DNA from 3 places in the Micromonospora sp. DT63 genome. Region 2 is predicted to be linked to each of the others. Evidence: riboswitches for the same ligand, from Rfam matches in the RefSeq annotation. Region 2 holds a riboswitch; each other region holds the start of a gene.
The links. Region 2 has a riboswitch for cyclic di-AMP ahead of ACLQ27_RS29895 (coiled-coil domain-containing protein). Riboswitches for the same ligand answer to the same signal wherever they lie in the genome.

Region 1 (2,193 bases), on a different contig from region 2:
AGGGCCAGCGGGGGCCGACGCCGAGCCGCTCCTGGCAGAACTGGCGTGCCTGGCCGACGCGCTGACGCACGACGAGGGCCCGCCGCGACGAGATCGCGACGGGCCCTCGCTGTGTCCGGCGTCGGTCAGCCGGGACGGCCGTAGCTGTGGATCGGCCCGTCGTCGACCTTCTTCATCTTGATGGGCACACCGGCCTGGGAGGCGTGCACCACCCAGCCATTGCCGACGTACATGCCGACGTGGTGAATGTCGCTGTAGTAGAAGACCAGGTCACCGGGGCGCAGATCACCTCTGCTGACGTTCTTGGTCACCCGGCTCTGCGCGGCGGCGTTGTGCGGCAGAGACACACCGGCCTTCGCCCACGCGGCGAGCATCAGCCCGGAGCAGTCGTACGAGTTCGGACCCTCGGCGCCCCACACGTACGGCTTGCCGATCTGAGCGCAGGCGAACTTGACCGCAATGCCCGCGCCGCCGCCGGGGTAGCTGGCCGGGCAGGGCGCCGGACGCAGGGGACCGCCGCCGCCGTTGCCGTACACCTTGAGGCGCAGCTTCTGCAGCCTGTCGATCTCGTCGTTGATCTGCTTCTTCTTCGCCGCCAGCTGCGCTTCGGTCCGGGTCAGCTGGGCCACCATCTCGTCGAGCGGCGCCTTCTGCCGGGCCAGCTCGTCGCGGAGATCGGCGACCTGCCGGACGTCCTGCTGCTGGTTGTGGGCGAACCGGTCGAGCATTTCGAGCTGCCCGACCACCTCGCCGGGCGACCGGCTGCCGAGCATCGTGTTGACCGTCGACAGGTTCTCGCCCATGTACGCGCGCACGGCCAGCGCGCTGACCTTGTTCATCGCGGCGTCGACCTGGCGCTCCAGGGGCGCGATGCGGGCGGCGAGCGCGTCGGCCTGCTTGCGCTTGGCGGCCAGGTCCGCGCGGGTGGCGTTGTGCCGTTCGATTACCGGTTCGAGCTTGTTCCAGTCGGCGTCGATCTGGCGCTCGATCTCGGCGACGGACGGGTCCGCGTGGGCCGCCGTGGCGCTGCCGGTCAGGACGACGGCAACGCCGACCAGTGCGGCGAGGGCGGTGGTGAAGCGGGACCAGCGTGGACGCGGCACTGTCGACGTCGGGTCGGCCGGGGCCGACCGTTCGGACGACGGCCGCGGGGCATGGAGGGCCACCGGGGTTCCGTACTCCTTCTTCCCGACCGCCTACCGGGTTAGCTGACGGGTTCGGGCGGGAAGTTGGCGCCCTACCGCATTGGCTGCGGATTCACCCCGGGGGAACCTGGGTCCCCGGCTCGCTCGAAAGCGACTCGGCGGTGTCGGTCCGTTACCGCCCGGGATGGGCGGACCTGCTACCGGGCCGACAAATGACCAGAGTAGAGACGGCCGTTACCGATCCGCAACCCGTGCGGCCGTGACACTCCGTACCGATTGGAAGAGATCACCGAGCGTGTGTGAAGGTTTCTTTCGATGCAGTTTGATATATGGAAAGGTATTGACGCAGACTCCCGACCGGCGCGAAGGTGACGACACAGTTACCAGTCAAATCTAGGGGGTTCGATGGAAAGTCCAACCCTGTCCGCCGGCCGGCGCGCATCGCTCGCGGTCGCGGTGGTCATCGCCACGGCCGCCGTACCGCTGAGCGCCGGCACCGCCTCCGCAGCACCCTCCGCCGACCGTCAGCAGCAGTACGCCGCCGCGTCGACCGAGTACGGCGTGCCGACCGCCGTGCTGCTCGGGGTCTCCTACCTGGAGTCCCGCTGGGACAGCAACGCCGGCACCCCGAGCACCAGCGGCGGCTACGGACCGATGCACCTGACCGATGCCCGCCACGTGGCCGCCCTACCCGCGCGCGGCCACCACGACGCCGGCGCCGAGGATCCGCGCGGCGACGACTCCCGTGCCCCCATGGCACCCGCAACGGCCACGGATCCCGCGCCGCCCACCGCCGCGTTGCAGACCGTCGACGCCGCCGCCGCGCTGACCGGGGCCGCCCCCGAGGCGCTGCGCAGCGACCCGACGACAAACATTCGGGGCGGGGCGGCGCTGCTGGCCGCGTACCAACGGGAGGTGGGCGCCCCGGTGGGTGCCGGCACCGACCCCGCGACCTGGTACGGCGCGGTGGCCCGGTACGCCGGCGCGGACAGCGCCGACGCCGCGGCGGCCTTCGCCGACGAGGTCTTCACCACCATCGGCGCCGGCG
Region 2 (2,193 bases):
GGCGGCTTTCGCCGCGCCTGACCCGACGAGGGCCGTCCCGCCTGATGCGGGACGGCCCTCGGACTTCGTCGGGTGGATCAGAGCATCGACATGTGGACGTGGTCGGTGTGGTTCGACGGCCCGCTGTACGACTTCCAGCCGGTCGCCGGGAACCAGATCTGCCGGTTCCAGATCACGTAGTAGATGCCGAGGCGGTCGGCGTTGCGGATGAGGAACGCGGCGACGTTGTTGCCGTACATGCGGGTGTCGTTGTTGTGCCACGGGCTGAAGCCGCTCTTCTGCAACGACCAGTCACAGGCGCGGCCCTTCGGGTGCTCGTACGGGCCACCGTTGCGGTGGCAGCCGACGAACCGGTTGAAGCCGGCCCGCTTGACCTCCTTGTACGCGTGCAGGGTGCGCGGGGTGACGCAACCGGAGGTGGTGGGGTCGTCCTCGCTGCACGACTGCGGCTTCCAGTCACCGTCGGCGGTGCGACCCGGGCCGATCCGGGCGACCGGCGAGACGGCGTCGACCAGACCGCCGGTGAAACCCTGACCGCCGACCAGCGCGAGCGCCTTGTCCGCGTCGCGCTTGTCCTTCGCCATCAGGGCGGTCTGCTTCTGCTGCTCGCGGATCTCCGCGTCGAGGGCCAGCTTGGCCTGCTCGGCGCGGGACTTGACCGCGTTGACCTCGGCGAGCTTCTTCTCGTTGACCATGTTCATCTCGTCGAGCGCCGCGGCTCGGCGGACGAACGAGTCCGGGGCGTCGCTCTCCAGCAGCATCGCGATCGCGCCGACCCGTCCGGTCCGGTACGACTGGGCGGCGATCTGCGCGACCTGCGGGGCCAGCGCGTCCAGGTCGGCCTTGGCCCGCTGGACCTCCACCGCCAGCTCAAGCTGCCGCTTCTTGGACTTGTCCAGTTTGGACTTGGCCGCCACGTAGTCCCGGTTGGTCTGCTCGATGACGTCGGTGAGGAGCTTGGGTTCGTCTTCCTCTTCGTGCCCGGACGGTGTGGGGGTCGTCGGGGCGGCGTGGGCCGGGAGGGGGCCGGCGAACACGGTCAGCGCAGCGAGCACGGCCACCACGGGTGTCAACCAGCGGCGTAGGGGTGCCGTCACAATGTTCCCTTCCGTCGACCGCCGACCGGGTTAGCTGACGGGTTCGGGGCGGAAGTGGCCCCTACCGCTGTCGCGGATTCACCCCACGTACCTGGGTCCCCGGCTCGCCGGTTGGCGATTGGGCGGTGGCACCGCAGGCGCCGCTGCGCGCCTTCGTCGGTGGCCGGCAGCGAGGTTACCCGAGAATCCACCGCCTGAGCTACGTCCTGATGCCGACTAAAAGTGTCATTTCGCCATGGCGTTGAGTGACCAGTGACGCGGTTCTCAGGGCGAGTGCCCGATCCGGTCACGCTGAGGAGTGTCACCATGCCGTATCAGTGCTCCTGTTCGGCTCTGGCCACCCGGTGGTGGCGGTGGATGGGGGTGCGTTCCGCTCCGGGTCGGGTCCGTCGGGCCGACCCCCTGGCGGGGAGCTGAGAGCGGCCAGTGTCTCCGTCCGGTCCCGACGGGGGCGCGGTGTCAGGACGTCGGCGTCCGTGTCCTGCGTCGGCGTCGCCCCGGCCGCGGTCACCACGGCGGCCAGCCCGGTGGTGAGGGGTACGGCGGCGATCAGGCCGAGTGTGGCGACCGCGCTGCGGACGATCTCCTGGGCGAGGAATTCGCTGGTCAGGATCTGCCCGAGGGGGCGGGTGTCGGCGGTGAGCAGGAGCAGCAGCGGTAGTGAGGCGCCCGCGTACGCCAGGACGATGGTGTTGACCGTGGAGGCGATGTGCGCCCGGCCGACCCGGGTGGCCGCCCGGTAGAGCTGTAGCCGGCTCAGACCGGGGTTGGCGTTCGCCAGTTCGGTGACGGTGGCGGCCTGGGTGACTGTCACGTCGTCGAGCACCCCGAGTGAGCCGATGATGATCCCGGCGAGCAGCAGGCCGCGCAGGTCCACGTGGGCCTGGAACATCGACAGCGTGGTGGCGTCCTCGCTGCCGAAGCCGGTGAGCCGGGTGGCGGCCGTGGCGATGGTCGCGAGCACTCCGGTGAGCACCAGGCTGCCGAGGGTGCCGAGCACCGCGACCGAGGTCTGCGCGGTCACTCCGTGTGTCAGGTAGAGCACCACGAACATGATCAGGGCGGCGCCGACCACCGCCACCAGCAGCGGTGGCCG
Region 3 (2,193 bases), on a different contig from region 2:
TCGCCCTGCTCTCCGACGCCGGGCACATGTTCACCGACGTGCTGGGCATCGGGATGGCGCTCGCCGCGATCACCGCCACCCGGCGGGCCACCGGCGACCCGCAGCGCACCTTCGGGCTCTACCGCCTCGAGGTGCTCGCCGCCCTGGCCAACGCCGTCCTGCTCTCCGGCGTGGCGGTCTACGTGCTGATCGAGGCGATCGGGCGGTTCGGCGACCCCCACGAGGTGCTGACCGGCCCGATGCTCGCGGTGGCCGTCCTCGGCCTGCTCGCCAACGTGGTCGCGTTCGCGCTGCTGCGCGCCGGCGCCCGGGAGAGCATCAACCTCCAGGGCGCCTACCTGGAGGTGCTCGGCGATCTGCTCGGCTCGCTCGGCGTGATCGGCGCGGCGCTGCTCATCGCGGTCACCGAGTGGTGGTGGGCCGACCCGTTGGTAGCGGTCGCCATCGGCGTGTTCATCCTGCCGCGCACCTGGCGGCTGGGCCGCGCCGCCGTCCGCATCCTGGTGCAGGCCGCCCCGGAACACCTCCAGGTCACCGCAGTGCACGACCGACTGGCCGCGGTGCCCGGCGTCGTCGAGGTGCACGACCTGCACGTCTGGACGCTCACCTCGGGCATGGAGGTGGCCTCCGCACACCTGATCATGGCGCCCGGCGGGGAGGTCGGCGCGGTGCTCACCGCGGCGCGCAGCGCCCTGCGGGAGGACTTCCGCATCGAGCACGCCACGCTCCAGATCGAGCCCGGCGCCGCCCCGGACGCCTGCGGTTCGATCGAGTGGTGATCCCTTACCTGACGAAATGACCGTTCAGCAGTCATTTTGGGTGGTGGCGCGGACACCTTCCGTCACATCGACTGCACACGCCCCACCTGCACCGGTAGGCTCGTCCCCGGCCACCACCCGGCGGCGCCCTCCCGGCGCCGGTGGCGGCCGCCGCCTAATCACCCGAGAGGGTGAACCGGGGAACCATGTTCCTGGGGTGCATCCGCGTCAGCGGTAGGGATCTTCCGTCCCGAACCCGTCAGCTAACCCGGTCGGCGGCTGACGGAAGGACATGCGTAGTGGCACCAGCACGACCACCCGCCGCCCGACTCGCGGCACTGATCGTCATGATGGTCACCCTCGGCGTCGCCCTCCCGGTGGGCGCCGCCACCGCCGCTCCCCCCGGCGGCCTGCGGGCCGCCGCGGCACCCGACGGCGACGAGGAGGGCGGCACCCCCGCGCTGCGGGCCCAACTGGAGGCCGCCAGCAAGGGCTACCTGGACGCGAAGCGCGCCCTGGACACCTCCGTCCAGCGACAGCAGCAACTCGCGGCAAAGCTGAAGACCACCGAGGCCGAGATGACCGTGCGCAACGGCAAGGTCGGCGAGATCGCCGGCGTGGCCTACCGCACCGGCCGGCTCAGCACCGTCTCGGCGCTGCTCAACACCAACACCCCCGAGGGCTTCATGGACCGGGCGGCCGCGCTGGACGTGGTGGCCGCCAACGAGGACCGGGTGCTGCGCGACCTGCACGCCACCCGGGACGAGGCCAACCGCACCCGCACCGCCCTGGACGGCGAGATCCGCGAGCAGCGCAAGCAGGTCGAGGTGATGGCCAAGCGCAAGGAGCAGGCCGAACGGGCCCTGACGGTGGCCACCAGCAAGCCGCGCACCACCGCCGCCGACACCAGCTCCAACCGGGGCACCTCCACCGCCAACGCCCAGCCCGCGCCGCGCAACTCCGACGGCTCCTGGCCGTCCGAGTCGTGCAGCATCAACGACCCCACCCCGGCCAGCGGCTGCATCACCCCCCGCACCCTGCACGCCCTCAACCAGGCGAAGGCCGCCGGCTTCACCCGGTACGTCTCCTGTCACCGCTCGGGCGGCTCGGGCGAACACCCGAAGGGTCGGGCCTGTGACTTCGCCGCGCAGAAGGGCGGCTTCGGCGGGGACGCCACCGGCGGCGACAAGACGTACGGCAGCAACTTGGCCGCCTACTTCATCCGCAACTCCGACCGGCTCGCCGTGCTCTACGTGATCTGGTACAGGCAGATCTGGCTGCCCAGCAGCGGGTGGAAGTCGTACAGCGGGGGGAACGGCGACCCCTCCAGCGACCACACCAACCACGTACACCTGTCGGTGTACTGACCCTGTCGGTGGCCGGCGCACCGTCGAGCGGGTGCGCCGGCCCCGGGTACGTCAGCGGACGTACCCCG

Region 1: linked by a shared signal. The riboswitch ahead of ACLQ27_RS13610 (NlpC/P60 family protein) and the one ahead of ACLQ27_RS29895 (coiled-coil domain-containing protein) in region 2 are both predicted to bind cyclic di-AMP.
Region 3: linked by a shared signal. The riboswitch ahead of ACLQ27_RS19615 (coiled-coil domain-containing protein) and the one ahead of ACLQ27_RS29895 (coiled-coil domain-containing protein) in region 2 are both predicted to bind cyclic di-AMP.

Annotation. Positions count from the first base shown of each region.
Region 1 covers NZ_JBNCKQ010000003.1:281,712-283,904, reverse strand. The annotation lists gene dcd (dCTP deaminase) at 1-65, shown strand, start outside; gene ACLQ27_RS13610 (NlpC/P60 family protein) at 126-1,166, opposite strand; cyclic di-AMP (ydaO/yuaA leader) riboswitch at 1,180-1,316, opposite strand; gene ACLQ27_RS13605 (N-acetylmuramoyl-L-alanine amidase) at 1,551-2,193, shown strand, end outside.
Region 2 covers NZ_JBNCKQ010000011.1:148,375-150,567, reverse strand. The annotation lists gene ACLQ27_RS29895 (coiled-coil domain-containing protein) at 78-1,097, opposite strand; cyclic di-AMP (ydaO/yuaA leader) riboswitch at 1,102-1,232, opposite strand; gene ACLQ27_RS29890 (YibE/F family protein) at 1,399-2,193, opposite strand, start outside.
Region 3 covers NZ_JBNCKQ010000005.1:118,519-120,711, reverse strand. The annotation lists gene ACLQ27_RS19620 (cation diffusion facilitator family transporter) at 1-779, shown strand, start outside; cyclic di-AMP (ydaO/yuaA leader) riboswitch at 921-1,052, shown strand; gene ACLQ27_RS19615 (coiled-coil domain-containing protein) at 1,058-2,125, shown strand.